DNA from 2 places in the Bradyrhizobium sp. HKCCYLS3077 genome. Region 1 is predicted to be linked to the other one. Evidence: riboswitches for the same ligand, from Rfam matches in the RefSeq annotation. Region 1 holds a riboswitch; the other holds the start of a gene.
What was found. A riboswitch is a leader RNA that binds a small molecule or an ion and turns the genes downstream of it on or off. The one in region 1 is predicted to bind S-adenosylmethionine.
Positions count from the first base shown of each region.

Region 2: another riboswitch for S-adenosylmethionine. It lies ahead of ACQR0Z_RS03120 (O-succinylhomoserine sulfhydrylase); the one in region 1 lies ahead of metX (homoserine O-acetyltransferase MetX).

Region 1 is NZ_JBNPTH010000001.1:1,203,782-1,219,590, reverse strand. It holds gene ACQR0Z_RS05405 (AfsR/SARP family transcriptional regulator) at 381-1,112, shown strand; gene ACQR0Z_RS05400 (hypothetical protein) at 1,291-2,418, shown strand; gene ACQR0Z_RS05395 (hypothetical protein) at 2,532-2,762, shown strand; gene ACQR0Z_RS05390 (S8 family peptidase) at 2,810-4,837, shown strand; gene ACQR0Z_RS05385 (GIY-YIG nuclease family protein) at 5,514-5,804, opposite strand; gene metW (methionine biosynthesis protein MetW) at 6,082-6,744, opposite strand; gene metX (homoserine O-acetyltransferase MetX) at 6,748-7,962, opposite strand; SAM riboswitch at 8,054-8,133, opposite strand; gene ACQR0Z_RS05370 (chorismate mutase) at 8,308-9,141, shown strand; gene hisC (histidinol-phosphate transaminase) at 9,181-10,278, shown strand; gene ACQR0Z_RS05360 (prephenate/arogenate dehydrogenase family protein) at 10,275-11,210, shown strand; gene ACQR0Z_RS05355 (DUF2125 domain-containing protein) at 11,213-12,397, opposite strand; gene ACQR0Z_RS05350 (gamma-glutamylcyclotransferase) at 12,497-13,096, shown strand; gene ACQR0Z_RS05345 (lysophospholipid acyltransferase family protein) at 13,103-13,870, opposite strand; gene ACQR0Z_RS05340 (YdcF family protein) at 13,883-14,596, opposite strand; gene ACQR0Z_RS05335 (cell division protein FtsX) at 14,849-15,809, opposite strand, start outside.
Region 2 is NZ_JBNPTH010000001.1:708,260-724,068, reverse strand. It holds gene ACQR0Z_RS03145 (helix-turn-helix transcriptional regulator) at 1-125, shown strand, start outside; gene ACQR0Z_RS03140 (VOC family protein) at 178-537, shown strand; gene ACQR0Z_RS03135 (SRPBCC family protein) at 548-949, shown strand; gene ACQR0Z_RS03130 (MATE family efflux transporter) at 946-2,418, opposite strand; gene ACQR0Z_RS03125 (2'-deoxycytidine 5'-triphosphate deaminase) at 2,530-3,636, opposite strand; SAM riboswitch at 3,743-3,822, shown strand; gene ACQR0Z_RS03120 (O-succinylhomoserine sulfhydrylase) at 3,899-5,107, shown strand; gene ACQR0Z_RS03115 (GDSL-type esterase/lipase family protein) at 5,183-6,295, opposite strand; gene ACQR0Z_RS03110 (SGNH/GDSL hydrolase family protein) at 6,309-7,067, opposite strand; gene ACQR0Z_RS03105 (OpgC domain-containing protein) at 7,067-8,383, opposite strand; gene apaG (Co2+/Mg2+ efflux protein ApaG) at 8,698-9,093, shown strand; gene ACQR0Z_RS03095 (hypothetical protein) at 9,869-10,249, opposite strand; gene ACQR0Z_RS03090 (hypothetical protein) at 10,389-10,766, opposite strand; gene ACQR0Z_RS03085 (Hsp33 family molecular chaperone) at 11,064-12,071, opposite strand; gene ACQR0Z_RS03080 (endonuclease domain-containing protein) at 12,186-12,581, shown strand; gene argF (ornithine carbamoyltransferase) at 13,483-14,409, opposite strand; gene ACQR0Z_RS03070 (aspartate aminotransferase family protein) at 14,418-15,629, opposite strand.

The sequences.
Region 1 (15,809 bases):
ATCGATCCTGTCAGTTAGCCATGTCCCCCTGCGACACGGATGCGGGCGTGACGCCGGGCTGCAAAGTGTAATCCAGCTCACATCTCACACCGCGCGCGGGCGTCTATGTGTAGCCTCAATATGGTGGCGTGCACACCGCAAGAACGGGCGATGCAACCGCCCGCCGCAATGCAATCAAAAATTGAACCTAGCGTGATGCAGCAAGACATAACTGCATTGCCAATCTCATTTCGACGACAATCAACATGGCGGCTCGCCATTGGGCGACCACGGTGCGAACCCGCTTGGTCCGAGAGCCGCTCATTCTTATCGCGCGAGGACGCTCGAACTTGATGGACTGAGGCCGATCGACGCGAGTCACCATTCAGAGGAGAGAGACAATGGGCCTGTTGCGTATCAATCTCTTTGGCGGTGTCGAAATCCGGCAGCTCTCCGGCGAGGAGATCGTCATCCCGAGCCGCAAGGCCGCGACGCTGCTGGGCTATCTCGCCCTCACCTCTCCGCACGGCATTTCACGCGGCAAGCTTGCGGCGCTCCTCTGGGAGGGACGCTTCGGGGACAATGCGCGCGCCAATCTGCGGCAGACGCTGCTGACCTTGCGGCGGATGCTGCCGCAATGCAGCGCCGTCATCGCCACGGAACGCGACGACCTCCGCGTCCCAGCCAACGCTGTCAGCACCGACGTGCAGGAGTTCGAACACCTCCTCCGATCGGATGATCTGGAGTCGATGGCCCGCGCGGCCGCGCTGTTCCGCGGTGAGCTGCTCGACGGCATCAGTCCGACCTCATGCGCCTTCGAAGCCTGGCTGTCGGCCGAACGCCAGCGATTGCGCATCTTGGCGACACGGGCCATCGCCGGCCTGCTGGATGTCGGCGGCCGCGAGCACGTCGAGATCGCCACGAGCTTTTCGCTGCGCGTCCTCGCCGCAGATCCGCTGCAGGAGGACGTGCACCGCACCTTGATGCGCTGCTACGCGCAGCAGGGCCGCCGGGCCGATGCGCTGCGTCAGTATGACTTTTGCCGCAGCATCCTGCGCCGGCAGGTCGGCGCGGTGCCCGAGAGCGAAACCGAAAGCCTGCAGCGCGAGATCAGGCGCATGATGCGCGTGTGAGAGTCTGTGAGACCTTGCGCATCGCTCGACTGATTTTGACGCCACATTCACGCTCCGCTTGACACCTGCATCACGCCTGAACGCGCACCCTCGGTCTCGATCGACGTCGCGCATCATCGGTTCCTGAAGCGGAATCAGCGCGCCGCTCGGGCTCAAGCAACAAGCGAGGAGACACACCATGAGTGGCATGCAGCAGCAGACTGAGGATTTCAGCCAGCTCAATCCCGAAGGCATTTTCGGCTCCGTTCTCGGCAAGATCGCCGGCCAGGTGATCGGACGCGTGATCGGCGGCAAGACCGGCGGCAACATCGGCAGCGTTGCGGGCGGCATCGCCGGCGGGTTCCTTCCGTTCTCGGTCGCACCCGGCACGGAACAGCCGTCCGAGATGGAACTGCAGGGCTTCTGGAGCGTGCTGAAGAAGATCGGCCAGGGCGTCCAGACCGGGCTCAACGTCGGCCACAATCTCGGCATCTTCAGCGCCGATCCGCAGGCCGCAGCGGTGGCGCAGCCGACCGACATGGAGCTGCAGAGCTTCTGGAGCGTGCTGAAGAAGATCGCCCAGGGCGCGCAGACCGGTCTCGATGTCGGCCACAAGCTCGGCATCTTCAGCGCCGATCCGCAGGCGGCCGCTGCGGCGCAGCCGACCGACATGGAGCTGCAGGGCTTCTGGAGCGTGCTCAAGAAGATCGGCCAGGGCGTCCAGACCGGCCTCAATGTCGGCCACACCCTCGGCATCTTCAGCGCCGGTCCGCAGGCGGCTCCCATCGCGCAGCCGACCGACATGGAGCTGCAGAGCTTCTGGAGCGTGCTGAAGAAGATCGGACAGGGCGTCCAGACCGGTCTCAATGTCGGCCACAACCTCGGCATCTTCAGCGCCGGCCCGCAGGCGACCGCTCCGTCGCAGCCGACGGACATGGAGCTGCAGGGCTTCTGGAGCGTGCTCAAGAAGATCGCCCAGGGCGCGCAGACCGGCCTCGACGTCGGCCACAAGCTCGGCATCTTCAGCGCTGGTCCACAGGCGGCTCCTGCCGCACAGCCGACCGACATGGAGCTGCAGAGCTTCTGGAGCGTGCTGAAGAAGATCGGACAGGGCGTGCAGACCGGCCTCGATGTCGGCCACAGCCTCGGCATCTTCAGCGCTGGTCCACAGGCGGCTCCTGTCGCACAGCCGACCGACATGGAGCTGCAGGGCTTCTGGAACGTGCTGAAGAAGATGGGACAGGGCGGCTATGGCGGATACCGCCCCCCCACCTTCGGACAGCCGCTCGGCACCTTCAGCAACGGCCAGGCCGGCACGATGCACTAGCGCGACAGATCTGAAGCAGAAGCCCACGGCATCGGCGCGTGGGAGACGAAGCGCGAAGCGGCGGGCGCACGCAACGTCCGCCCGCCGCTGACCTGACACGGAGGAAACGACACATGGCGGATCCCAACGCACCGCAGGAATTCATCGTCCAAGGCGAGCCCGTGAAGTCCGGTCAGCTCGCCGCTCATCTGAGCAGCGAGCCGAGCGTCAAGCGCGTCGGGCAGGTCGCGCCTGATGTCGTGATCCTCTCCATGACCAAGACCCAGGCCGATCATCTCCGATCGACCTTCCGCACGATCGTGGTGGAGCCGAATGCTCCGCTGAAACCCTTTGACGCCGGCTGACCGCCGCTGCGTCGCCGACGATGTGACGAGGATGAGGGAGCCCCCAAATGGCCGCACGAAACAAACCTGATAGTTCCGATCAGAAGGATCTGGCGGCCATGGCCGTCAACGGAACGGGAGCACAGCCAGCAACGGGCGACCAGCCGGCCGCCGACACGGCTGCTCCGGCGCAAGCCGCGGCAGCGGTGACACCCCAGGCGTCCCCTGCCCCCCAAGCCACGGCTCGAGCGGACAGCGGCAACGCTGCGCCACCGAAGGGCCAGGCGGTCGCGACGGTGGCGCAGCGGCGGGCGCAGTACATCCTGGCGCCGCGGCAGCAGATGGGGCTCGGCACATTCAGCGCCGACTTCATCGTCCAGCAATTGACGGGCAGTCCCGAGATCGACGTCGTGAAGACGATCCAGCCGCCGCGGCTGTTCGGGTTTCAGAGCGCCGACCCCGGACAGGCGCCGCTCGGTCCGATGGTGCTCGCCCGCATGGCGCCCGACAAGGCCGAGTTGCTGAAGAGCCAGGCCGGTGCGCGGCTTGCCGTCGAGCGCGACGTGCCGCTCACCTACATGCTCGATCCGACGCTGCCGCAGATGCCGGCGCCGCATGCGCTGCCGAACCCCGGCGTTCTCGTTCCGCTTGCCGACGGGTTCTCGACGACGATCGAAGTGATTGGCGAAAGCGGTCCCCTGCCCGAGACGGAAGTGTATGTATTCGGCAGCGTGTGGCCGGTCCAGGGCGTCACCGACGGCAGCGGCCGCGTCACGCTCCGGATCCAGGGCGAAACGCCCGACACCATCCGCTCCATCCTGATCAAGCCGCGCGTGGATTACTGGACGTTCTGGCTCGAGCGTCCGCAACTGGTGCCCGACAGCGTGAACCGCATCGCCGCTAAGACGCTGGGCGCCTATCTGAACGGCTTCCCCGGCCAGCAGATCCTGGGCTGGGGCCAGCGCGCCATGGGGCTCGATCGTCTGCCCCTCACCTATAATGGTGCGGGCATCAAGATCGCGATCATCGACTCCGGCACGGCGCCGACGCACCGCAATCTGCACGGTGTCTCCATCGGGAAGAGCATCGTCGGTACCGATCCCGCCGCCTGGACCGTCGACACCATCGGTCATGGCTCGCATTGTGCCGGCATCATCGCCGGTGGTCCGGTCGGATCCGGCGGCGGCATTCGCGGCTTCGCTCCGGCGGCCGAAATCCACGTCTGCCGGATCTTCCCAGGCGGCCGCTTCAGCGATCTCGTCGAGGCGCTGGACTACTGCATGGAGCATGGCATCGACGTCGCCAATATGAGTCTCGGTGGTGGCGAGCCGTCGCAGATCATCGAGGACCGCATCCTGCGCGCCAAGCAGTTGGGCCTGGCCTGCATCGTCGCCGCAGGCAACTCATCGGGCCCGGTGCAGTTTCCCGGCTCGACGCCGCACTGCCTGTCCGTCGCCGCGATGGGCAAGTGGGGCGAATTCCCCGAGGACAGCTTCCACGCCCAGCAGGCCCTCGACGGCTTCCGCAGCAGCGACGGCTATTTCCCGGCGAAGTTCTCCTGCTTCGGCCCGGAGATCGATGTCTGCGCGCCGGGCGTCGGCATCGTGTCCTCGCTCCCGTCGGACGGCTTCGGCGCCTGGGACGGCACCTCGATGGCGACGCCGCACGTCACCGGCCTCGCTGCGCTGGTGCTCGCGCATCATCCCGACTTCAAGGGGCCGTTCGCGACCCGCGACGCACGGCGTGTGGAGCGGCTGTTCCAGATCCTGAAGGAGACGGCGACGCCGTTGCAGTTCGGCGATCCCAACCGTTCGGGCGCGGGCCTGCCGAACGCGATACGCGCGCTCGGACTCGAGAGCAGCGTCACCACGGCACCCTCTGCCGATCCGTCGCTCGACGTGCTGCGCCGCCTGCTCGGACTGACACAGGGCGCGGCGCCGTCGGCGATCCCGCCGCAGGCGCCGAACGGGAAGCTGAACGGATCAAGCCCCGTTGCAAGGGGGCCGGCGACCACGGCCGGCGCGCAGAGCCCGCCGATCGGTGACCCCACCCCGTCCCAGATCCGCGACATGATGCACAAGGTCGGATTGCTGTAGGCCTCGTGACACGCGCCAAGACCTGTGGACTCACCTGATTGCACGACGGGCAGTTTGCGCATGGATCTCATGCATCAACTGCCCGTCGTGTTAGTTTGTCGCAACGTCGAGCCCTTGCGTCGTCGGGCAAATCGGGCGCAGATTTTCGCCCGTCCCGCCTCACTGCAAGAGGGGCGTATCGCGGTCGTCACGAACGCTGAGGTGGGATGCGGTGGGCGTGTCGGGTTGCGCGTGAGTTCGCTCGCGTGGACGAACAATTCCGATGCGCACGGTCAAGTCGCGCGGTCCTGACATCCCGACGCTGATGTCAACTCACGGCGAAGCTTTCGCTTCTCGTGGGGATGGTGGCCAGAAAGCCCGGCGCACCAGGGAGAACGCGAAGCAGCCGTCAAACCATCGCGCAGGGAAGGCCGGGTGTTCCCGGCTCGTACCTGTGGTACCTGCCGCCTGCATTTTTTCTCGCAGGCGGGCCATGGGTGCGGCCAGCATCCGGCCTTCCCTGCGCCTCTGCGTTTTCCAGAGGCGGCGACTGATGCAGAGCCCGGGCGCGGATGCGCGGCGGGAGGTTTATGCCTTGTCTCAACCACATCGGCTCTTTGAAAAGTGAAAAACGCCAACCCCAAGCTCGTCATGGCCGGGCTTGTCCCGGCCATCCACGTCGCTCCGCATCCGCGATCTACATTACGATCGTATCGTAGAGATCGTTCCAGTCGGGGTTGCTTGCAACGATCAGCCCAACCTTCCACGCGCGCGACCAATGCTTGATGTTGTGCTCGCGCTGGATGGCGCTTTGGATATCGTCGAAGATCTCGAAGTAGACCAGCCGCCTCAAGCCATATCGCTTGGTGAAGCCGTCGATCAGGCCACACCGATGCTGATAGACGCGTTGCACAAGATTGCTGGTCACGCCGACATAGATCGTGCCATTGGGACGATTGGTCATGAAATACACGTAGCCACCCGCCATCGCGGGATACTACGACGAGCCATTGTCACGAGCAATATGGCAACTGATTTGCTCGTCATGCCCGGGCGCAGTCCCGGCCATGACGGTGGAGAGAGGTCGACCATCACCCACTCCGTCCCATGTCGCAATTGGGTTACTCGTCATGCCCGGGCTCCGTCCCGGGCATCCACGTGGTTCTCAGGGTGCCGCACGACGTGGATGGCTGGGACAAGCCCGCCATGACGGTTGAGAGAGCGGGACACAAACGTCTACAGCATGCTGGGCAGCGGATGGCGCCCTACCGCCGCTCCCCTCGGCTCAGCAGAAACACGCCCTGCTCGCCGAACATGTTCCAGAACCACCAGGGCATCGCGACGCGCAGCGGACGGCCGTCGCTGTCGAGCGCGACCGCGCGCTCCATCTTCACGCCGATCTCGTCGCAGAGCTGGACGAAGTCCTTGATGGTGCAGAAATGGATGTTGGGCGTGTCGTACCAGGTGAAGGGCAGATTGTCGGTGCGCGGCATGTGGCCGCCGACCAGCAGTTGCAGGCGCAGCCGCCAGAAGCCGAAATTCGGGAAGGTGACGATGGCGCGGCGGCCGATGCGCAGCAGATTTTCGAGCACGGCCTTCGGCCGGCGCGTCGCCTGCAGGGTCTGCGACAAGATTACGTAGTCGAAGGCGTCGTCGGGATAGTCGACGAGATCGGTGTCGGCATCGCCCTGCACCACCGCGAGCCCCTTGGCGACGCAATGGTTGACGCCCTCGCGCGACAGCTCGATGCCGCGGCCGTCGATGCCGCGGCTCTCCAGGAGCTGCAGCAGGTCGCCATCGCCGCAGCCGATGTCGAGCACCTTGGAGCCGCGCTCGACCATGCCGGCGATCAACAGATGATCGGGGCGATAGGCCAGCACCTCGCCGCCGGAAAAGCCGTCCAGCGGCAGCACACCTTGCAGGCTCATGGCTCAGCCTCCGTTCGCGGGCTTCAACCCGCGCGCCTTGCCGGCGGAATCGAGAAACGCGCTGGCGATCTCGAAGAACTCGGGCACGTCGAGCAGGAACGCATCGTGCCCCTTGTCGGTCTCGATCTCGGCGAACGACACCCGCGCGCTGGACGCGTTGAGCGCATGCACCAGCGCCCGCGACTCCGAGGTCGGAAACAGCCAGTCGCTGGTGAACGACACCACGCAGAACCGCGTCTGGATGCCGCGGAACGCCGCCGCGAGGACACCGTCATGATCCGCGGCGATGTCGAAATAGTCCATCGCCCGCGTCAGATAGAGATAGGAGTTGGCATCGAAGCGCTCGACGAAGGACGAACCCTGGTAGCGCAGATAGCTCTCGACCTGGAAATCGGCGTCGAACGAGAACGTCGGCAGCTCGCGGTCCTGCATGCGGCGGCCGAACTTGCGATGCAGCGCGGCGTCCGACAGATAGGTGATGTGCGCGGCCATCCGCGCCACCGCGAGACCGCGATGCGGATGCGTGGCCTTGTCGGCGTAGCGGCCGTGGTCCCATTCCGGATCGGCCATCACGGCCTGGCGGCCGAGCTCGTGGAAGGCGATGTTCTGCGCCGAATGCCGCGTCGCGCAGGCGATCGCGAGATTCGCGAACACGCGGTGAGGATAGGCCACCGTCCATTGCAGCGCCTGCATGCCACCCATCGAGCCGCCGACCACGGCGAACAGGGTGTCGATGCCGAGATGATCGATCAGCATCGCCTGCGCGCGCACCATGTCGGGAATGGTGATGATCGGGAAGTCGAGACCCCACACCTTGCCGGTCGTCGGGTTCAGCGAGGCCGGGCCGGTCGAGCCCATGCAGCCGCCGATCACGTTCGAGCAGATGATGAAGTAGCGCGCGGGATCGAGTGGCCGTCCGGGGCCGACCAAGGTCTCCCACCAGCCGGGCTTGCCGGTCATCGGATGGCGGTTGGCGACATGCTGGTCGCCGGTCAGCGCGTGGCAGATCAGCACGGCATTGGACTTGTCGGCGTTGAGCTCGCCATAGGTCTGGTAGGCGATCTGGAACGGCGAGAGGTCGACGCCGCAATCGAGCTTGAGCGGCTTGTCGGCGCCGAACTGCGCGACCAGCGAGCTCGGATGGTCGACCTCGTGCGAACGCTCTTCCGGCGCAACGCTGCGCAGCGCGGAGGTGGATTTCGGCGTCAGGCCTGTCATGTCTCTCACCCCGGCCTTCCGGCAAGGGCTCCCGAACCACGTGACATATCAGGCCATGAAAAACCCGGCCTGAACTGGGGTTCGGCCGGGATCGATAACGTCCCCGGCCTGTTTAGCGAGTTTTTTAACGTGGCTGCAAGCCGGCCGGCTCAAATGACCACGGAACGAGCAGAAACTAGTCCCGCGGGCGCTCCTCGTCAAGGCAAGCTGGGGTTGACCGCCAATCGGACTTTCCACGGCTGCAGACCAGCCAAGCCTAGGCAGCACAAGGTAAACTTGCTGTTGCACAGGCCCGGCGCATCGGACAGAACGGCACTCGTTCCCCCCGCGCAGAGTGATCCGGACATGTCGAACCCGCCGCCCGCACCGCCCTCGCTCGCCGATCTGCGCAAGGAGATCGACGCGATCGACGAGCAGGTGCACCACTTGCTGATGCAGCGGGCCGACATCATCGACCGGCTGATCAAGGTCAAGAAGACCCAGGAGGTCGGCTCGGCGTTCCGCCCGGCCCGCGAGGCCGACATGATGCGCCGCCTGGTGCAGCGCCATCGCGGCATCCTGCCGCTGGACACCGTCGAGGGCATCTGGCGGGTGATTGTCTCGACTTTCACCTATGTCCAGGCGCCGTTCTCGGTGCATGCCGACGTCTCCGTCGGCGAGTCCGCGATGCGCGACTCCGCGAGGTTCCATTTCGGCTTCGTCGTGCCCTACGTCGCCCATTTCAGCGCCCAGGCGGCGGTTGAAGCAGTGGCGCGCTCGAAGGGTGATCTGGCGCTGGTATCGACGACCTCGGGCCATACGCCGTGGTGGATCACGCTCGAGCCTGTCGGCGCGCCGAAGATCATCGCGCGGCTACCCTTCATCGAGCGTGCCGACCATCCGGCCGCGCTGCCGGTGTTCGCGGTGTCGCGCGTCGCCGACGACGCACTGGTGCTGGAGGTCGAGACCTGGAGCATCCGCGTCTCCGGCTGGAATGCGCAGGTGTCGCGGGCGCTGTCGCCGCTTGCGGACGTCGTCGCGGTGCCCGATACCGCCTTCGACAGCGCCGCTCTGCTGGTGTCGATCGAGGCGCCGTCGAACCTCGACAGCATCAAGGCCGCGCTGATCGCGGCGGGCGCCTCTGTGCGCTCGGCGGCGCTCGTCGGCGGCCATGCGAAACGCTATACGGTTCCGAGCTGAGGCCAACCTTGCGCCCGAGATGATTGTCCGGAGTTGATGATGAACCGCCCCGTGCCGAACCCCGGCATTCTCGACATCGCACCCTACACGCCCGGCAAGAGCCCCAAGCCCGAGCCCGGCCGCAAGGTGTTCAAGCTGTCGGCCAACGAGACCCCGTTCGGCCCCTCGCCGAAGGCCATCGAGGCCTTCAAGAGCGCGGCCACGCATCTGGAGGACTATCCGGAAGGCACCTCGCGGGTGCTGCGCGAAGCGATCGGCCGCACCTACGGCCTCGATCCCGACCGCATCGTCTGCGGCGCCGGCTCCGACGAGATCCTCAATCTCCTGGCGCACACGTTCCTGCGCGAGGGTGATGAGGCGATCTCCACGGCGCACGGCTTTCTCGTCTATCCGATCGCCACCATGGCCTGCGGCGCCAAGAACGTCGTGGCCGCGGAGACCGAGTACCGCACCGACGTCGATGCGATCCTCGCCGCGGTGACGCCACGCACCAAGCTCGTCTGGCTCGCCAACCCGAACAATCCGACCGGCACCTATATCCCGTTCGACGAGGTCAGGCGGCTGCGCGCCGGCCTGCCCGCGCATGTCCTGCTGGTGCTCGACGCCGCCTATGCCGACTACGTCTCGCGCAACGATTATGAGTTCGGCCTCGAGCTGGTGGCGACCACCGAGAACACGGTGGTGACCCACACCTTCTCCAAGATCCACGGCCTCGCGGCACTGCGCGTCGGCTGGATGTTCGGACCCGCCCACATCGTCGATGCCATCAACCGCATTCGCGGGCCGTTCAACGTCTCGGCGCCGGCGATGCTCGCGGCCGTCGCGGCGATCGAGGACACCGCGCATCAGCAGATGTCGAAGACGCACACGGAGACGTGGCGCAACCGGCTCACCGAGGAGATCGGCAAGCTCGGGCTCAAGGTGACGCCGAGCGTCACCAACTTCATCCTGATTCACTTCCCGGCCGAACAGGGCAAGACCGCGGTCGAGGCGGACGAATTCCTGACCCGGCGCGGCCTCGTGTTGCGCGCGGTCGCCAACTACAAGCTGCCGAACGCCTTGCGCATGACGATCGGCACCGAGGAAGCCAACCGTCTCGTGATCGATGCGCTTCGTGACTTCATGGGGGCGAAGTGAGCGTCGCAGGGCATTTCGAACGTGTGGCGCTGATCGGCTTCGGCCTGATCGGCGGCTCGATCGCGCGCGCGGCCAAGCTGCAAGGCGTCGCCGGCGAGATCATCACCACGGCGCGCTCGGAGAAGACGCGGGCGCGCGTCGCCGAGCTCGGCCTCGTCGATCATGTGGTCGCGAGCAATGCGGAAGCGGTCAGGGATGCCGATCTCGTCATCCTCTGCATTCCCGTCGGGGCCTGCGGTCCGGTCGCCGCCGAGATCGCTCCGCATCTCAAGCCCGGCGCCATCGTCTCCGACGTCGGCTCGGTCAAGGGCGCGATCGTCCGCGACATGGCCCCGCATCTGCCCGCGCACGTTCATTTCGTGCCGGCCCATCCGGTCGCCGGCACAGAGAATTCGGGACCGGACTCCGGCTTCGCCGAGCTGTTCATCAACCGCTGGTGCATCCTGACGCCGCCCGACGGCGTCGATGCCGGCGCGGTCGATCATCTGCGCGCGTTCTGGGCGGCGCTCGGCGCCAAGGTCGAGATCATGACGCCGGATCATCATGACCGCGTGCTCGCGATCACCAGCCATCTGCCGCATCTGATCGCCTACACCATCGTCGGCACCGCCGACGAGCTGGCCCAGGTGACGGAGTCCGAGGTGATCAAGTTCTCCGCCGGCGGCTTCCGCGACTTCACCCGCATCGCCGCGTCAGACCCGACGATGTGGCGCGACATTTTCCTGAGCAACAAGGACGCCGTGCTCGATATGCTCGGCACCTTTACCGAGGATCTGTCGAAGCTGACGCGGGCGATCCGGCGCGGCGATGGCGAGGCGCTGTTCGACCACTTCACCCGCACGCGGGCGATCCGCCGCGGCATCGTCGACATCGGCCAGGATTCGGCGGCGCCGGATTTCGGCCGGCCGCTGCCGCAGCTCAAGAAGCCCTGAGATCAGAACAGCGGAGGAACGCGGGCGACCTTGAACGGACCGAGCACGACGACGCCATCGGAGAAGCGCAGCGGGAAGGTCCGCGCCTTGCGTCCCTCGAGCGTGGCTTCCTTGCCGAGCGCATTGATGCCGAACGCGACGCCGACATTGGCGTTCTGCTTGACGACCTTGCCGAGGCCGGGAATGGCGCGATCGAGCGCGCCCAACAGATTGTTGACGTCCTGCGACTTCACGCCGGGCGCGACGCGGTCGAGCGTCCCCTGCGGCACGCCATTGTCGAGCATCTTGTCGAGGCCGAGCGCCGGGATGACCTTTTCGATCCCGGCCACTGTCATCTGCACCTCGCCATCGATATTGCCGTTCGCCGTCAAGGTCAGCGTACCCGAGGCGACCGCGAGTAGTTCGCCCTGCTGGATGCGCGACTGGACGATCTCGACATGACCGCCCGCCGCCTGGATCTCGCGAAACCGCTCCGGCCAGGGCTTGGGCCGGAAATCCTTCAGCCCGGTGACGCGGGCCTGGATGTCCGTGTTGAAGGATTCGGCGAGCAGCGGATGGCCACCCTGGATGCTGCCGTTGGCAATCTGCAGCGCGGTTTCCAGCACCGGGTGATCCGACGGCGTGCCCTCAGCCAGCCGGCCATGCAGTTCGGCGTGGTCGGCACGCGCTGTGGGTACGGCGGCGTTGCCCTCGATGCGATCGATGGTCGGCTGTTCGAACACGAGGTCGGCACGCTGCGGCGGTCCGGGGAGGCCGCGGACGCTGGCCTGGCCGACCTGCCAATTGACGACGAACGAATCCGGGCCGCGGCCATCGGCGATCTTTGCCGGTCCCTTGAACTCGGCGATGACCCGCTTCGGGTCCCACACCTGCGCGACGACCAGGATCTCGTCGAGCTTGGCGTTCATCAACGGCGTGCCCGCCGCCTGCGAGAACAGCGCGACGCTCGGATCCGAACAGCGCACCTCGAGGCGGAACGGAAAGCCGGCGACGGAGCGCTTGGCGCAATCATAGACGCGGCCGGACTTCGCCTCACGCGCGCGCCAGGCGTCGGCCTGGACATCGACCTGCGAAGCAGCGAAGAACCAGAAGGCGCTCCAGCCGACGGCGGCGATCAGGAGCAAGACGGGGGCAATGAAGAGCCCCCAGAGCGGGCGCCTGCGGCGCGCTTGTGGCAATCGAGACATGCAGGACACCCTTTGGGCAGCAATTTTGGCGATTCCGCGATCACGGATTGTGTACATAAGTTAACAATTCGCGAGCCCCACACTTAGGCGTCCGCTGTCATGTCCGCAATGACCCTCTCCCCACGCGAGCTTCCCCAAGGTGACCTCTGGGTGTTCGGCTATGGCTCGCTGATGTGGCGTCCCGGTTTCGACTTCGTCGAGCAGGTGCCGGCACGGCTGATCGGCGAGCATCGCGCGTTGTGCGTCTACTCCTTCGTCCATCGCGGCACGCCCGAAAAACCCGGGCTCGTGCTCGGCCTGGATCGCGGCGGGGCCTGTCGCGGGATTGCGTTCCGGGTTGCGGAAACAAAACGCGACGAGACGATCGCGTATTTGCGGGCTCGCGAGCAGGTGACCTCGGTCTACCGCGAGGTGACACGCTCTGTATGGCTCGAAGGCGACGCGCGCGAGCGGGTGAGCGCGCTGGTCTACGTGGTCGATCGCGGCCATGTGCAATATGCCGGCCGGCTGTCGCTGCAGGAGCAGCTGCGTCATGTCCGCCAGGGTCACGGCCAATCCGGCGCCAATCGCGACTACGTGATCTCGACCGTGCACGCGATCGAAGCGCAGGGTTTTCGCGACACGCAGTTGCATCGGCTGGCGACGATGTTGCACGACGACGGCCACTCGCTGCATCTGCCGTCCGGAGGCGCGGCGTGACGCGCATCAAGCCTGCACTTCGGCCGGCACGCGGCCGAACAGTTGCGCCTGCTCGGCCTGCCCCGCGGCGACGAGACGGCCGGTCGCCTCCTCGATCATGGTTTGGAGGCGCGTCATGAACTCGTCGCGCGGCAGGCCCGGCGGCAGCGGATCGAGAAACTCCACCACCAGCGTGCCGGGATAGCGGAGGAACGTGCGGCGCGGCCAGAACAGACCCGAGTTCAGCGCCACCGGCAGGCAAGGCACGCCGCAATCCGTGTAGATCAGGCCGACGCCGCCCTTGTAGTCCGGCGGCGCGCCCGCCGGGCGCCGCGTGCCCTCCGGAAAGATCACGAACTGCCGGCCATACTTCACCTCTTCCGCAGCCCGCCGCATCACCTGCTTCAAGGCGCGGGCGCCGGAGCTGCGGTCGATGGCGATCATGTTCGCCTTGAGCAGATACTGCCCGAACAAGGGAATCCGCAGCAGCTCGCGCTTCAGCACGAAGAACGGCGCGTCGAAGAAGTGCAGCAGCGAGATCGTCTCCCACATCGACTGGTGCTTGGCGGCGACGATCAGCGGCCCCTTCGGGATCTTCTCGACGCCGCGATACTCGACGCGGATGTTGCAGATGGCACGCATCAACAGGATGTTGCTCTGGCCCCACCAGTTCGCCACGCGCAGCAGCGCCTTGCGCGGCATCGCGAGCGTCGGCAGCGCGACCAGCGCCCAGAATACGAAGTTCGGATAGAACAGGATGTTGAACAGGAGCGAACGCAGGAAGATCGAGACCATCAGAAACCCAGTTCAATTGGCTTGCGCCGTCGCCGGCCGGCGCGGCACCGAGCCCGTCGGCGGCTCGGCCTCGGGCACGAGATCGATACCGAGATCGGCAAGTCGCAGCCGCACCTCTGCGGCGACATATTTGGCATATTCGGACAGCAGCAGCCTGAGCGTCGGCGCGCTGGTCCACCACGGCTCGTCGCGCCATTTCTCGCCGACGACGGCATAGGGAATGAGATCCATGCTCGGCATCGCGTGCGACAGCTCCACGATGGCGCGCGGCATGTGATAGTTCGACGTCACCACGATCAGCGACTTGAAGCCGCGCTCGCCGGCCCAGCGCCGCGTCTGGGCGGCGTTGCTGCGGGTATTGATCGCCGAATAGTCGAGATCGACGCAGCAATTGATGAACGACCGCGCCTCCGGCAGCGACCTGGTGATGTCATTCGCATCATTGGTCGGATGAACGCCGGAGATCAGCAGCCTGCGGCCGTAGCCACCGGCGAGAAGTTCCACCGCGTCCGACACGCGGGACGAGCCGCCGGTCAAGACCACGATGCCGTCCGCCTTGCGCTCGGGCTTGATCTCGGCGCCGCGCAGCTGCGACAGGAAGCCGACGAAGCCGACGGCGGCGACGAAGAAACCGAGTCCCAGCGTCGCCACGGCGCCGGCAAGCGCGCGCCCCGCCACCACATAGAGCGGCAGCTTGCGTCTGCTATCGTCGGTCTCTGGCCCCATGCCGTGCCTGGATCGTCCTTGGCTGCTGGTGCGCGACGCCATGCCGTCGCGCGATCCCGTCGTTCAAGTCCGGGAGCGCTGGCAGGTTTCGCCGGTCCCCCGATCACGTTCGCTCGCCGCCATCCTGGCGCACGACCGTGCCCGTGTTCGTGACCCCGCTCACCCCTGTCCTGCCTCACCCGACGCAAACGATTTTAGGCGGTTTTCGGGCGGAGTGAAATCCGCAACCAAACGGCTGGGGACAGACCACCGTCAATCGATGCTCGCCAATGTCGTGAACAGGGTGCGGCGCGCGGCCCAGCCCGTCACCGCCGCGATTACGATCGCCTGCAGCGCGATCACCACATAACCGATGGGCCGCAGCGAGAACGTTCCGAGCAGCGCGGCGAACTGATCCCCGACCGGCGTGCCGGAGAACCAGTTTGCGATCGACTCCGAGAAGCCGAAGCCGAGCATCGCCAACCCGCCGCCGATCACGCCGCCTTCTAGGCCGAGCTGAAGGAAATGACGCAGGAAATGATTGGCGATGTAGCGGTCGCCCGCGCCGACGAAATGCAGCACCTCGACGATCGGCCGGTTCGCCGCCATGGCGCCGCGGGTCGCGAAGGACACCGAGATGATGGTCGCCGCGATCACCAGCAGGAGGATGCCGAAGCCGGCGAACAGCGTGGCGCCGGTCATCGACCGCATCCGCTCGATCCAGGCGCGATGATCATCGACGCTGGCGGTCGGCACGACCTGCGCAACCCGTGTGCGCAGCGCCCCGAGATCGAATGGCGTGCCCGGCTGGACCCGGGCGATGATGACGCGCGGCACCGGCAGTTCGTCGAACGACAGGCCGCTGCCGAGCCACGGCTCCAGCAGCTTGCTCGACTCGTCCTTGCTGAACGGCCTGACCTCGACGATGCCGGACTGCGCCCGCATCGCTTCCGTCACCAGCGCCGTGTCGCGCTCCAGATCACGGCCGGTCCGCGGGCGCACCTGCACCGTGATCTCGCTCGCCACCTCCGACTGCCATTCGGCCGCGGACTCGCTGACCAGCAGCACCGCGCCGGTGGTGATCGAGGCCAGGAAGGTCATGATCGCCACCACCGCAACGAGGGCGCGGCCGGCGATCGAGGCACGCGGCACGATGGGGGACACGATGCGGGCCTGCGCCGGCAGCTGCGGGCGGTCATCGCCGAGATCGACCAGAAGGCCGCGATCGTCTACG
Region 2 (15,809 bases), 500 kb from region 1:
GCTTCGCCGATCTCTCCAACTTCACCCGCACCTTCACGCGCGCCGCCGGCATCTCGCCCGCCAAGTTCCGCAAGGCTTCGCGCGGCGAGCGCAAGATTTTCCAAGAACGGATAAGCCGGCACTGATTGGATGATCCCAATGCACGCGGCCCCGCGTGCGGCACTTGGGAGATCATCGATGTACGATCATATCGGCCTGAAGGTCAGCGATCTCGACGCGAGCGTGCGGTTCTACACGTCTGCGCTCGCGCCGCTCGGCCACATTCTCTGCTCGAAGGACGAGACTTCCGCCGGCATCGGCCCGAAGGGCGAGCCGGCGCTGTGGCTCTATCTCGACAGGACCGGACGTAGCGGCGCGGCGCATGTCGCGTTCCGCGCCAAGGACCACGCGGCCGTCGCCAGATTTCACAGCGAAGGTCTCAAGGCCGGCGGCAGCGACAATGGCGGCGCCGGGCCGCGCACGGACTACAGCCCGACCTACTACGCGGCGTTCCTGATCGATCCCGACGGCAACAACATCGAAGCCGTGTGTCCGTGAGAGCAACGTCATGGCATCGATCTACAAGGATGTTTCCATTGCACTGCCTGCAGACGCGGTGTGGGCCGTGGTGCGCGATTTCGGCGCGGTCCATACCAGGCTGGCGCCCGGCTTCGTGGTCGATACCAGGCTCGAGGACGATGTCCGCATCGTCAGCTTCGCCAACGGCAACGTCATGCGCGAGCAACTCATCGATTGCGACGATGCGCGGCGGCGCATCGTCTATGCGATCGACGATCCACGCATGACCCGGCACAGCGCCTCGATGCAGATCATCCCGGACGGCGAAACTCGCTGCCGAATGATCTGGATTACCGACGTGCTGCCGCACGCCATCGGGCCTTACATCGCGCAGCAGATGGAGATCGGCGCGCGCACGATGCAGGACACGCTGGGGAGGCTCGCCGCCTAGCCCGCGCGCCGCACCGGCGGAGCCTCCGCGACGGAAGCAAGCTCGGCCGTGACCACGGCCGGGCTGAACTCGACCGTGGCCGGCTTCGGTCCCCAACGGGTCAGCATCACACTGGCGAGCGTGAGCACGCCGAGCAGCACCATCGACGTCGCCGCCAGCATGAAGAACTCGCCTTCAGTCGCCGCATGCTGCAGCAGATAGCTGCCGCCGACGGCGATGAAGATGAGCCGGACCGTCTGCGCCAGCACGGGGCCGAGCACCTTGGCCGCGCCCTGCGATGAGAAATACATCGAGATCGCAAGACCGATGAACGCATACATCGGCGCGGCGATGCGCAGATAATGCGCGCCGGCGGCGCGCGCGCTCGGATCCTGCGTGAAGATATCGACCCACACTTGCGGGACGAACGCAATCAAGGTGGCGAGCGCGCCGACTGACGTGAACGAGACGAAGCCGGCCGTCCAGGCGATGCGACGAGCACGCGCGACACGCTCGGCGCCGATCGCCATGCCGACCATCGGCACCGACGCCATGCCGACCGAGAACGCCACGGTGGTCATCATGAACTCCAGCCGGGCACCGATGCCGTAGCCGGCGAGCACGGCGGTGCCGAAGCCGGCCAGCATGTGCGTGAAAATCGCGATCGACAGCACCGATTGCAGCGGGGAGAAGCAGGCGACGGCGCCGACTTTCAGGATATCGGCGAACATCGCGCCGCTGATCTTGAGGCCCCGCAGCTTCGGCCTGACGCGCGCGCGGCCGGAGAACAGGTACCAGCCCATGACCGAGATGCTGACGCTGAAGGCGAGCAGCGCGCCGGCGGCGACGCCGCGCATGCCCAACCCGAGGCCCAGACTCAGCGTTCCCCCGAGCACGATCTGCAGCAGCGCGGAGCTCAGGATCATGAACGACGGCAGCTTCATGTTGCCCGTGCCGCGCAGAATGCCGGCCATCGAGTTCATCAGCCAGGGCAACATGGCGCCGCCGAAGAAGATCTGCAGATAGGCCACGGCGTGGCTCAACACCGTGCCGCGGCCGCCGAGCGTCTCCAGCAGGCCGGGGCCGAACACGAGCATGCCGACCATGAAGGTCGCGCCGAACGTCAGCGCGATCAGCAGCGCATGCGAGGCGAGCGTCGAGGCGCGGTCGGTGTCGCCGGCACCGAGCGCACGCGCAATCGCCGAGGCGACGCCGCCGCCCATCGCACCGCCGGACATCGTCATGGTGAGGATCACCAGGGGGAACACCAGGGCCATCGCGGCCAGCGCCTCGATGCCGAGCCGGCCGATATAGGAGGTCTCGGCAATGACGACGCAGGTGCCGGCTGTGTTCGCGATGATGTTGGGCCAGGCCAGCGACAGCAGCGTCTTGAGGATCGGCCCGTCGGCCACCGCGTTCCGCGACGGCTTGACGGGCGGCACGGGCCGCCCCTCGCCGACCGGAGTGTCGGCCAGGCCGATCTCGGACATGTTCGCTCCCCGCGTGGCTGCGGTTGGTGTCGCAGCGCAATTATCGGTCGTCTCTAGCACATCGCGGCGTGCGCCGGATGCATTGGGGGTGCGCGCGCGGCGCGCAGCGCGCTACAGGCGGAAGTGCTTGGAGAGCTTCAAGCCCTGCGCCTGGTAGTTGGAGCCGATCCGGCTGCCATACATCGCGTTCGGCCGCGCCAGCATCTTCTCGTAGACGAGCCGGCCAACGATCTGGCCGTGCTCGAGGATGAACGGCACCTCGCGCGAGCGCACTTCAAGTACCGCCCGCGAGCCCTGCCCGCCGGCGCCGGCATAGCCGAAGCCGGGATCGAAGAAGCCGGCATAGTGCACACGGAATTCGCCGACCAGGGGATCGAAAGGCACCATCTCTGCCGCGTAGTCCGGCGGCACTTGTACCGCTTCCTTCGAGGCGAGGATGTAGAACTCGCCGGGATCGAGGATCAGGCTGCCGTCGGGCCGCGCCTTGATCGGCTCCCAGAATTCCTCCACCGGATAGCCGCCGCGGCGGTCGACATCGACGACCCCCGTATGGCGCTTGGCGCGGTAGCCGACATAGCCGTTGGCATTGCTGCCGGACAGGTCGACGGACAGCGCGACACCACCGGCGAGATCCGCATCGTCGCGATCGACCAGCCGCTCGGCCTCGTGCAGCGCGATCAGCTCATCCTCGGACAAGACCGCGTCGCGGTAGCGGAAGCGGACCTGGGAGAGGCGCGAGCCCTCGCGCAACAAGACGGGAAACGTCTTCGGGCTGATCTCGGCATAGAGCGGACCGTGATAGCCGGCGCCGATCATGTCGAAGCGCCTCGTACCGTCGGCGATCACGCGGGTGAACACGTCGAGCCGCCCGGTCGAGCTCTTAGGATTGGCGGCGGCGACGATGTCCTTCGGCAGCGCCAGGCTCTCCAGCAGCGGCACGATGTAGACGCAGTTGGTCTCCAGCACCGCGCCATCGGCGAGCGCGATCTCGTGCAGCTTCAGCTCGTCGATGCGCTCGGCCACCGTGGAGCCCGGCCCCGGCAGGAAGCTCGCCCGCACCCGATACGCCACGTCGCCCAGCCGCAGGTCGAGGCTCGCCGGCTGGATCTGGCTCTCGACGAAATCGTATTCCGGGATGATCAGGCCAGCCTCGGCCATCGCCACGATCATGCGGTCGGGCAGGATGCCATGGGCGTCGGCGGGAAGCGAAAACGGCAAGACCTGATCCTTTGCCGGAATGGCGGCTATGCGAGCCTATATAGGGTCTTTTGACCGGTTATCCGATGGCTGGCTTGACGGAAAGGCCAGGTGGGACTATGAGCACGACTTATCCCGTGGTGATTTGAGCCGGCCGGCTTGCAGCCACGTTAAATAAGTCGCTAAACAGGCCGGGGACGATTGTGATCCCGGCCGTGAGGAGTTTTCCCAGGCCGGTTTTTTTGTGCCCATCGCCAGGCGCGGTGGTCACGATGGAGGTCACATGTCGAAGTCCCCCGCGAAGGCGCCGGCGTCGTTCGCCCACTACCGTCCCGAAACCCGGCTGGTGCATTCCGGCGGCCTGCGCTCCGAATTCGGCGAGACCGCCGAGGCGCTCTATCTCACGCAGGGTTTCGTCTACGCCACCGCCGAGGAGTGCGAGGCGCGCTTCAAGGGCGAGGATCCCGGCTTCATCTATTCGCGCTTCTCCAACCCGACCACGGCGATGTTCGAGCGCCGCATGATCGAGCTCGAAGGCGCCGAGGCCTGCCGCTCGGCCGCCACCGGCATGGCCGCCGTCACCACCGCGATCCTGGCGCCCCTGCGCGCCGGCGACCATGTCGTCGCGGCCAAGGCGCTGTTCGGCTCCTGCCGCTACGTCGTCGAGGACCTGCTGCCGCGCTACGGCATCGAGTCGACCCTGGTCGACGGGCTTGACCTCGACCAGTGGCAGAAGGCCGTCAGGCCGAACACCAAATCGTTCTTCCTGGAGAGCCCGACCAATCCGACACTCGATGTGATGGACATCCCGGCGATTGCCGAGATCGCGCATGCCCATGGTGCGCGGCTGATCGTCGACAACGTCTTCGCCACGCCGATCTGGCAGAGCCCGCTGGCGCTGGGCGCCGATGTCGTCGTGTACTCCGCGACCAAGCATATCGACGGCCAGGGCCGCTGCCTCGGCGGCGTGATCCTGTCGTCGGAGGCGTTCATCGCCGAGCACATCCACAATTTCATGCGCCAGACCGGCCCGTCGATCTCGCCGTTCAATGCCTGGGTGCTGCTGAAGGGCCTGGAGACCCTGGCGGTGCGCGTGCGCGCGCAGACCGACACGGCGGGTAAGGTGGCCGACTTCCTCGCCGCGCATCCGAAGATCTCGCGGCTGATCTATCCGGGCCGCGAGGACCATCCGCAGGCGGCGACGGTCAGGAAGCAGATGCGCGCCGGCTCGACCTTGGTCGGCTTCGAGGTCAAGGGCGGCAAGCCCACGGCGTTCCGCACGCTCAACGGGCTCAAGCTCGCGCGCATCTCCAACAATCTCGGCGACTCCAAGACGCTGGTCACGCATCCCGCAACGACCACGCATCAGCGGCTGACGCCGGAGGCGCGCGCCGAGCTTGGGATCAGCGAGGGCTTCATCCGCTTCTCCGCCGGCCTCGAGCATGCCGAAGATCTGATCGAGGATCTCGACGCGGCCCTGAAGGCCGCTTAGCCAATGGCGAATTGGCAGTAGCGAATAGATGGTCCCGTCCCCTATTCGCTACGCGCTATTCCCTGCTCGCGCTCGTCACATCGGCCGATAGGTCAACACCTCGGACGGCGCGTTGATGCCGAGCTTCACCTGGCCGACCGAGCGGATGATGTCGTCGCCGAGCAGCTGGGCGAAGCAGGCGTAGCCCCAGTCGCTCATGTGCAGGCCGTCCGAGATCACGAACTCATTCATCGGGATCGCCTGGCGCTCATGCCAGTCGCGCATCACCTCGAAGCGCGGGAAGATGCCGGCGTGATGCAGCTCGGCGATGCGGCCGAGCAGCTTGTTCATGCGGCTGGCGTTCTCCGAACGCTCGTTGACCCTCGGCGAATATTGCAGATCGACCAGCACGACGTCGGATGCCGCCGCCTGGATCTTGGCGACGCCGTCCTCGACCAGCTTGGCGGTCTCGGTCGGATCGAGGTCGCGCAGCACCGCATTGGTGCCGACCTGCCAGATCACGAGATCCGGATGGCGGTCGATCACCGACGTCTCCAGCCGCTTCATCATCTCCGGCGCATCCTCGCCGCCGACGCCGGCATTGATCACGGTGATGTCGGCCATCGGATATTGCCGGCGCAGCTGCGCTGCGAGCCGGTTCGGATAGTTGTAGTCGGGCGTGCTCGCGCCATAGCCCTGCGTCGATGACGAGCCGAAGGCGACGATGACGACCGGCAGGCCGGAGGCCAATTTGTTCGCGACATGCGGCAGGGAGATGAAATTCTTCTTCGCCACGCCCTTCGGCGGCAGGCAGGGCACGCGGTTGAAGATGTCGCTCGCGGACTTCGCGACCTGCTTGACCTTGTCGATCGCGCGCTCGGTGATGCTGCGCGACTGCGGCGGGGTGGCGGCCATGACCGCCGCACTCGCGGGCGACTGCGCGTCCGTCATGGCTGGCGCATTTGCCGGCGGCGACGTCTTGGCCGCAGGATTGACGGCGGCGATCGGACCGGGCGCCGGATTGCCGGCCTGAGCCACCACGACGTGGCCGATGGTCGGACGCAATTCGCTGACCGCAAACTCGGCAGCCACCTCGGCGCCCTGCGCGCGTGCGAGCTGCGGGCTGATCGAGAGAGCCGTCACCAGGACCACGGCAGCCGAAAGCGTCTCCCATGTCCCAGATACGCGGCACAATTTATTCGAACACATAGACAACATGACCCTAGTTCTGCTGCGCCGGACCGACATGCGCCGCGTCGATGATGAACTTCGACAGCGCCCGTCCGAGGCAATCATGAACCTGCTTGGCCAGCTCGACCCCGTGCGTCGGATTGAACAGGTCGAAATCGCCCTGCTCGTTCCATTGCCGCATGATCGCGAAGCGATCGAACAGCGGGATGTCGCGCTGCTGCGCCACCACCCGCATGTTGTCGACATAGGGCGGCACGGAAATCAGCGTTTCCGTCCGCGGGCTGTATTGCAGGTTCATCAAGACGACATCAGCTCCCGCTTTCTGCAGCGTCGCCACACCGTCGTCGACCGCCTGCCGGAACTCATCAGGATCGATCGACCGCATGGCGTCGACCGTTCCGGTCTGCCAGATGACCAAATTAGGCCTTTTTCCTTCCACCAGTTTAACAAGATTTCCGGCGATTTCCTCCGCCGTCTTTTTCGGCTGCAGCTCGACGGTCAGGTTGATGGTGACGGCCGGAAGCTTGTCCTTCAGGGCCGCCTGCAGCCGGTAAGGATACGCGGCGGCATCCGCCGTGCTGACAATGGAGGATGAGCGGCTTCCGACGACCAGAATATCCAGCGTGCGGGCGGTCTTGACGGCGTCTGCAACTTTCGGGAGCGGGCTCTCGGTCGTCAGCAGGTAGGCCGGCACCTCGCAATTCTGCGGCGCGTCTTCCGCGCGCGCAGACGCTGCCAGCGTCACCGCCAGCGCTGCGATACCAAACCTTAACCACGAGACGGACTTCATCAGCCCCCTCCCGCCAGATCGGCGTTGCTGCGCGCACCTTTTCGCGCCGCGCCCTTATCGGCCTCACGCTTGTACCACGAAATCAGCGACGCCACCCCCCACATGATGAGGATGCCGCACAGGCTGATCACCGCATGCATCATGGCGCCGCCCGACACTTCGGCAAGCACGAAATGACCCGCGAACGCCAGAAACACGCCGAGGCAGAAGATCTCCAGCGAGTGTTGCCCGCAAACAATCAGCGGCCGCAGCCAGCGTGACTTCAGCAGCGGCCAGTCCTTGCGCAGATAGTGCACGGTGAGTGCTGCGAGTGCGAGGAAATGCGCGAAACGCAACACGTCAAGATCGGTCTTGTCGATCGGATACATCCATTGCTCGATTCGGCGCGGCATCAGATGACCGAGCTGCGGGATGTACCAGGTCAGGGTGACGCAGAAGGCCGCGACCAGATAGGCGACGCAGAGCCCGAGCGTGATCGGGGAATTGATGATGCGTGACATGCGCTGTGCGCCGCCGAGCGCGCACCACGCGCCGAACACGAACAGCAATTGCCAGGCGAACGGATTGAAGGCCCAGAAGCCGTTCGGATAGGCGGTGAGATAGAGATCGAGCTCCCAGGTGACCGCGTAGAGAACGACCGACAGACCGAGGGTGACATCGGGACGCCAGCGCATCAGCCACAGGATCAGCGGCAGGAACAGCATCAGCACGATGTAGAGCGGCAGCACGTCCATGTTGACAGGCCGGAAGCGCAGGATCAGCGCCTGCACGATCGTCACGTCCGGCTGCTTCAGGAAGTCCATGATCCCCATCTCTTCGGTGTAGAGCGGGTTCTCGAAGCTGGTTGCGACGTAGGAGATTTCGGCGAGGAAGATCGTGAACAGGAAGACGTGGGCGACGTAGATCTGCCAGACCCGGCGCAGGATGCGCGCGGTGGCGACGATGAAGCCAGCGTCCTGCATCGCGCGGCCGTAGACGAACGCGGCGGTGTAGCCGGAGATGAAGATGAAGATCTCGGTGGCGTCGGAGAAGCCGTAGTTGCGGATCGTGAACCAGGTCAGCAGATTCGGCGGCAAATGATCGATGAAGATCAGCCACAGTGCCAGCCCGCGGAACAGATCGAGCCGCAGCTCGCGCTCACCGACTGCCGGGAATGTGATTGCGGGTGAAGCAGCCTTCGCCGGCGGCGCCGCTGCCGGGGCAGCCGTGATGGCGGGCGCGGCCACGCTCGCAGCCGCAGCCGTTTCCGCGAGCGACGTCGGCGCGGCAGCGGCGGGCGCGGATGGTCCGGAAAGGCGATCGGCAATCGACGTCATCAGGCACCACGTCAAGGCTGCCAGCCTGGAAGGCCCGGCAGGGCGAATGTAGGGCTGCGCAATTTTTGCGCAAGCGATGAAGGACTTGTCGGCTGGGCCGTGCCCAGTTTTTCGGCCGCGCGGACCAACGGCAGCGATCGCAACGCATCACAGGGGCGACGACGGCCGGCTCCGCCGGGGCTCCGATCCCGACTGACGGATCGGAGGATACCCGGCGGCAGAGTCCGCGATTCTGGTGCCATAAGGCGGAACTGTGTTGAAAGCACGATGGCGTTACGATTGGTTCCGACATCGGTTTCCGCTACAATGCCGTCATGTATCGCGCCGTGACTCGCCACATCGAAGTGACCGTCGAGCCCAACTTCCTGCCCGAGAAATCCTCGGTCACGGATGGCCGCTGGTTCTGGTCCTATACAGTCGTCATCACCAATACCGGTGAGGAGACGGTGCGGCTGCGCAGCCGTCACTGGATCATCACCGACGGCGTCGGCCGGCAGCAGGAGGTCCGCGGCGAGGGCGTGGTTGGCGAGCAGCCGGTGCTCGCGCCGGGCGAGCGGTTCGAATACACCTCCGGCGTGCCGCTGACGACCGCCTCCGGCTTCATGTCGGGCTCCTATCAGATGGAGAGCGAGAGCGGCGAGCAGTTCGATATCGCGGTGCCGGCGTTCTCGCTGGACGGACCTGACGGCGGCAAGCGGGTGCTGAATTAGCGGGGGCGCTGACGTCTCGCGGTGAGTAGGTGTGTACGCCGGATCCCTCACGGTCATCGCCCGGCTTGACCGGGCGATCCAGTATTCCGGGACCGCAGTGATCAAACGAGAGGGCTCGGCGTAATGGATGCCCCGCCTTCGCGGGGCATGACAGCGGAGCAAGACCGCCAGAACCCACGTTGCAGTCATTCGCCAGATCGACACGCCTCAACGCCCTCGCCACGCATCCGCGCCCGAGCTTTGTCCTCTTCGTCCGCCCTCTTCCAACAGAGGGCGCAGGGAGAGCCAGGCCTCGGCTGAGGCCTGCGGCCCGCCTGCGAGAAAAAATGCAGGCGGCAGGTACCACAGGTTCAGCCGGAACGACCCGACCCTCCCTGCGCGATCGGTTTTAACGGCTGCTTCGCGTTCTCCCTGGTGCGCCGGGCTTGTTGGCCACCATCCCCACGTGAAGCAGCGCTCCAACGCGAGTTGATATCAGCATCGGGATATCAGGACCGCGCGACTTGACCGTGCGTGCACCGCCGTTCGTCCGCGCGAACCAAGCCACGCTGCGCCGACACACGCCCATCGCATCCCACTGCCAACGTCTCGTGACGGTCGCGACACGCCCCTCATGCGGCAGCAGGGACGCGCGGAAATGTGCGCCTGATTTGCCCGACGACACAAGTTGTTTGTTGCTGCGACAGAGTAGCGCGACGGGCAAATGGACGGCGAACCGTCACGGAAGCTCCCGGAGAGCCGAACTAACAAGGTCCGCTCGCCGCGACGCGGCGCTTCACATGACCCGGATGGGCGCGGTGAAGCGGACGGCGCGGCCGGCCGGCCAGAACGCTTCGATCACCACCATGTCCATCCCGGTGTAGCCACGCTGTGAGACGTACACGGCCTGAACGCCCGGCACGCGACGGCGATTGCAGGCGCTGCGCACATTGCCCTCGGGGAACGTCGGATAGAATCCGGCATGGCGGATGGTGACCTTGCCATGCTCGGGCTCCTGGACGATCCGCAGCACGACCTCGCCGGCGGCGGTGCAATCCGGATTGGTGGCACCGGCCTGATAGAGGATCACCGGCCTGCCCGACAGGACGAATTTCGTGGCGGCCTGCGCCGCCCCCATCGACACGAGCAGACCGATCACGACCAACAGCACACGCATGCAACGCCCCCGGCAACGCCTTTCGAGTGGAACTTAGCCGCGGAGGTTGCAAACGTCGAGAGCGTTGGGATGCCCAAACATCGAGTTCGACAGACGAACGATCCGCGCGATGTCGCGCCTTCGCGGAGCAGCCGATCGATCAGACCACGCGGATGGCAACGGTGGCACGCTGGGCGCGGCCGTTCGGGAAGAACACCTCGATGACGACGAGATCGTCGCCGACATAGCCGCGCTGCGAGACATAGGTCACCAGCACGCCGGGCACGCGGCGCGCGTTGCAAGTGCTGCGCAGATTGCCCGCCGCATAGTTCGGAAACACGCGCGTCCTGCTGACCGAGACCCTGCCGTGCTCCGGGCCTTGCACGACCCGCACCTCGACATTGCCGAGCGCGGTGCAATCGGGATTGACCGATGTCGCGTTGAACAGGATCAGCGGCTTGCCGGACGGGATCACCCGCTCGGCGCGCGCCGCCACGACGGACAGAAGAAGCGAGACGACAACAAACAGCGCACGCATGCGAGTGCCCCCAGCACCTGAACCCGCCGGAACCTTAGCTGCGCGAATTGCAGACGTCGAGATGCGCAAGGGAGAACGATCAGGCGTGTTGCAGGCTTGCGATGTCCGGCTCCTCCGCCAGAATTCATGCGCGCGCCCACGCAGGAGTTTCACACTGCTGTCATCGCGAGGAGCGAAGCGACGACGCGATCCAGAGCTGCGGAAACCACTCTGGATCGCTTCGCTGCGCTCGCGATGACGTGGGGAGATAGCTCGCTCCGCCACTTCGCCCTGACTTGCAGAGCCAGGCTTGCGCTCTCAGTTCTGCGTCACGCCCGCTTCGTGCGGCGTGAACTGATAGACCGAGGAGCAGAACTCGCAGGTGACGACGACCTTGTCGTCCTTGACCATGTCGGCGCGGTCCTCGGGGGAGAAGCTCTTCAGCATGTTGGCGACCGCGTCGCGCGAGCAGGAGCAGCGCGCCTGCAGCGGCACGAGGTCGAACACGCGGACGCCGCGCTCGTGGAAGAGACGGTACAGCAGCCGCTCGCCGGACAGTGCGGGATCGATCAGCTCGACGTCCTCGACGGTGGCAACCAGCGACTGGCCCTCGACCCAGGCCTCGTCCTCTTCGACCGCGTGCAGCTCGGTGCCCTCGGGCGCGTCGCCGGGAGGCAGGTCGGCTTGGCGCAGGCGCTCGGGCGCTTGCGGCAGGAATTGAGTCAGCAGGCCGCCGGCGCGCCAGCGGTGCTTGCCGCCGCTCCACTCCTCGCCGACGGCGAGGCGCACGCGCGTCGGGATCTGCTCGGAGCGCAGGAAGTATTCGTGGGCGGCCTCCTCGAGGCTGCCGCCGGTGAGCGCGACGAGGCCCTGGTAGCGGCTCATGTCGGGACCCTGGTCGATGGTCATCGCCAGATGGCCCTTGCCGAGCAGAGTGCCGGAGTCCTTGGCCTGCTCCTTCAGCTCCTGCAGCCGCGCCTCGTCATAGCGCGCATAGGCGCGGAGACGATCGGGGGCCTGGAAGTCGACCACCAGGAACGACACCGGGCCGTCGGTCTGGGTCTGCAGGATGAAGCGGCCGTCGAACTTCAGCGCGGAGCCGAGCAGGGTCGTCAGCACGATGGCCTCGCCGAGCAGCTTGCCGACCGGCGCAGGATAAGCGTGCTTGGTGAGAATGTCGTCGAGCGCCGGCCCCATCCGGGTCAGCCGCCCGCGCAGATCGAGCGCGGCGACCTCGAACGGCAGCACGGCGTCATCGACCGGCACGGCCGACGGGGCGCGGCTGGTGTCGAGGTTGATGTTGGTGTCGGGGGGATTGGCTGTCATGGGGCGTATTTGGGGGTGAAGCGGTCGAAAGTGAAGGGGTTTGTGGAACTAGCGCGTATGGCGGGGTCCGTATACCTTCGCTTGCAGGATTTACCCGCATGGAAGGGGGGGTTCATGCCGTCGACACCGAACCATCGACCGACCGGCACGCGCATCCGCAACTTTGCCAAGGCGATGCGCCAGACGCCGACGGATGCCGAGGCCGCGATGTGGCGGCTGCTGCGCGACCGCCGGCTTTCGGAGTTCAAGTTTCGGCGGCAGGTGCCGTTTCGGAACTACATCCTCGACTTCGTCTGCTTTGAACATCGGCTGGTCATCGAGATCGATGGAAGCCAGCATGCGGATGCGAAAGGTGATCTGACGAGAGACGCCATGCTGGCCAGCGAAGGCTTCAGAGTTGCGCGGTATTGGAACAACGATGTGCTTCAGCAACGAACCGCCGTGCTAGAGGATATTCTCGCAAAGCTGAGCGAGGGGCGAGAGGGGTTCGTGCCACAAACTGAGGCCTGAGCCCGGGGCGACCCCTCACCCGGTTTCCATGCTCTGCATGGAAACCACCCTCTCCCACAAGGGGAGAGGGTATACCGAGCGCGCCGTGCCATCCCGGCCCTTCACGACTAATTGGATCGGATCAAGAAGATCGACGAAGAAGCCCCGCCAGTGCCAATGACTGCGCCCTCTCCCCTTGTGGGAGAGGGCATGTATGACGGTTCGGCAGGCTCGGTTGGGTGAGGGGTTCGTGCCACAAACTGAGGCCGGAGTTCGGGGCAACCCCTCACCCGGCTTCCATGCTCCGCATGGAAACCACCCTCTCCCACAAGGGGAGAGGGTATGCCGAGCGCGCCGCGCCATCTCGCGCCCTTCACGACTAATGAGATCGGACCAAGACGATCAACGAACAAGCCCCGCCAGTGCCCATGACTGCGCCCTCTCCCCCTGTGGGAGAGGGCATGTAGGACGGTTCGGCCAACTCGGTTGGGTGAGGGGTTCGTGCCGCAAACTCAGGCCTGAGTTCAGGGCAACCCCTCACCCGGTTTCCATGCTCCGCATGGAAACCACCCTCTCCCACAAGGGGAGAGGGTATGCCGAGCGCGCCGCGCCATCTCGCGCCCTTCACGACTAATGAGATCGGACCAAGACGATCAACGAACAAGCCCCGCCAGTGCCCATGACTGCGCCCTCTCCCCCTTGTGGGAGAGGGCATGTAGGACGGTTTGGCCAACTCGGTCGGGTGAGGGGTTCGTGCCGCAGATTAAGGCCGGAGTTCGGGGCAACCCCTCACCCGGTTTCCATGCTGCGTATGGAAACCACCCTCTCCCACCCTGGCGAAGCTTTGCTTCGCCTTGGGGGAGAGGGTGCACCGAATGCTTGTCTCGAAGCTCGATCCCACTACGAGAGCTGCTATCGGACCCTACGCCCGCTCGCCGAAACACCAGGCCAGAATGCCCTTTTGCGCATGCAGGCGGTTTTCGGCTTCGTCGAAGACCACCGACTGCGGGCCGTCGATGACCTCGTCGGTGACCTCCTCGCCGCGGTGGGCGGGCAGGCAGTGCATGAACAGGGCCTCGGGCTTGGCCAAGGACATCAGCTTGGAGTTGACCTGATACGGCTTGAGCAAATTGTGGCGGTGCTCGCCGTCCTTGTCGCCCATCGACACCCAGGTGTCGGTGATGACGCAATCGGCGTTCTTCACCGCGACATCCGGATCATGCCCGAGATGGATGTCGGCCTTGGTGGCGCGGATGAAATCCTTCATCGGCTTGCCGGGCGACAGCTGCGGCGGCGTCGCCACGTTGAGGCGGAACTTGAAGCGCTCGGCGGCATGCGCCCAGGAGGCCAGCACGTTGTTGTCGTCGCCGGTCCAGGCCACGGTGCGGCCCTCGATCGAACCGCGATGCTCCTCGAAGGTCATGACGTCGGCCATCACCTGGCAGGGATGCGAGCGCCGCGTCAGGCCGTTGATGACCGGCACGGTGGCATGCGCCGCGAGTTCGAGCAGCGCCTCGTGGCTGAGGATGCGGATCATGATCGCGTCGACATAGCGCGACAGCACGCGCGCGGTGTCGGCGATGGTCTCGCCGCGGCCGAGCTGCATCTCGGCGCCGGTCAGCATGATCGCCTCGCCGCCGAGCTGGCGCATGCCGACGTCGAACGACACGCGGGTGCGGGTCGACGGCTTGTCGAAGATCATCGCCAGCACCTTGCCCTCGAGCGGCTTCTTCGCCGGCTCGTTGGACTTCAGCGTCTGCTTCATCCGGCTGGACAGCGCCAGCATGTTGCGCAGCTCCTCGACCGGCATCTCGGTGAGATCGAGGAAGTGACGCGGCGTGTTGCCCATGGCCTTGCTCATGATGCGGCCGCCTGCCTGGCAGGACCGCCCGACAGCGCCGTGCAGGCGCGATCGAGCATGTCGACCGATTGTTCGATTTCGGATTCATTGACGATCAGCGGCGGCAGGAAGCGCACGACGTTGTCGCCGGCGCCGACCGTCAAGAGCTTCTGATCGCGCAACGCGGCAACAAGATCACCCGACGGCACCACCGCCTTGACGCCGATCAAAAGACCCTCGCCGCGGATTTCGGCGATGATGTCGGGATGACGGTCTTTCACCGCCGCGAGCTTCTGCTTCAACAGCAGCGACATCTTGCGGACGTGATCGAAGAAGCCGGGCGCGAGCATCACGTCGAGCACCGCATTGGCCGCCGACACCGCCAGCGGATTGCCGCCGAAGGTCGAGCCGTGCGAGCCCGGCGTCATGCCCGAAGCCGCCTCGGCGGTCGCGAGCACCGCGCCAATCGGGAAGCCACCACCCAGCGCCTTGGCGAGCGACATGACGTCCGGCGTGACGCCGAGCCAGCGATGCGCAAACAGGTCGCCGGTCCGGCCCATGCCGGTTTGCACCTCGTCGATGACGAGCAGCAGGCCGTTGTCGTCGCAAAGCTGGCGCAGCGCCTTGTAGAACGACAGCGGCGCGGTGCGCACGCCGCCTTCGCCCTGCACCGGCTCGACCAGGATGCCGGCCGTGTGCGGGCCGATCGCCTTCTTCACCGCCTCGATGTCGCCGAATGGAACCTGGTCGAAGCCATCCATCGGCGGGCCGAAGCCGTCGAGATATTTCGCGGAACCGGTGGCCGCGAGCGTCGCCAAGGTGCGGCCGTGGAACGCGCCTTCGAACGTAATGATACGGTAACGTTCAGGATGGCCTTTCGCCGCGTGATATTTGCGCGTGATCTTGATCGCGCCTTCCATCGCCTCGGCGCCGGAATTGGCGAAGAACACGTAGTCGGCAAAGCTCTGCTCGCACAGCCGTGCGGCGAGACGTTCGCCGTCCGGGCTCTTGAACAGGTTCGACATGTGCCAGAGTTTCGTCGCCTGCTCCTGCAGCGCCTTCACCAGATGCGGATGCGCATGGCCGAGCGAATTGACGGCGACGCCGGAGGTGAAGTCGAGATAGCGATCACCATTGGTCGCGATCAGCCACGCGCCTTCGCCGCGCTCGAACGACAGATCGACCCGGGCGAATACGGGGAGCAGATGCGTAGCAGCAACACTTGTCATGGCGATCACATGAGCTGACGGGTGGCCGAGACACGCGCCATGCGATGCCATCGCGCATCAGGGACCCCACCCTGGAAAACAAAATGTGCCGCCTTTTCAAGGCGGCACGTGCACCTATTGTATGCGCGCGGCGGTGGGAGTCAACTACGCGTCGTCTGATCGATGGGCGCAGGCCCGTGA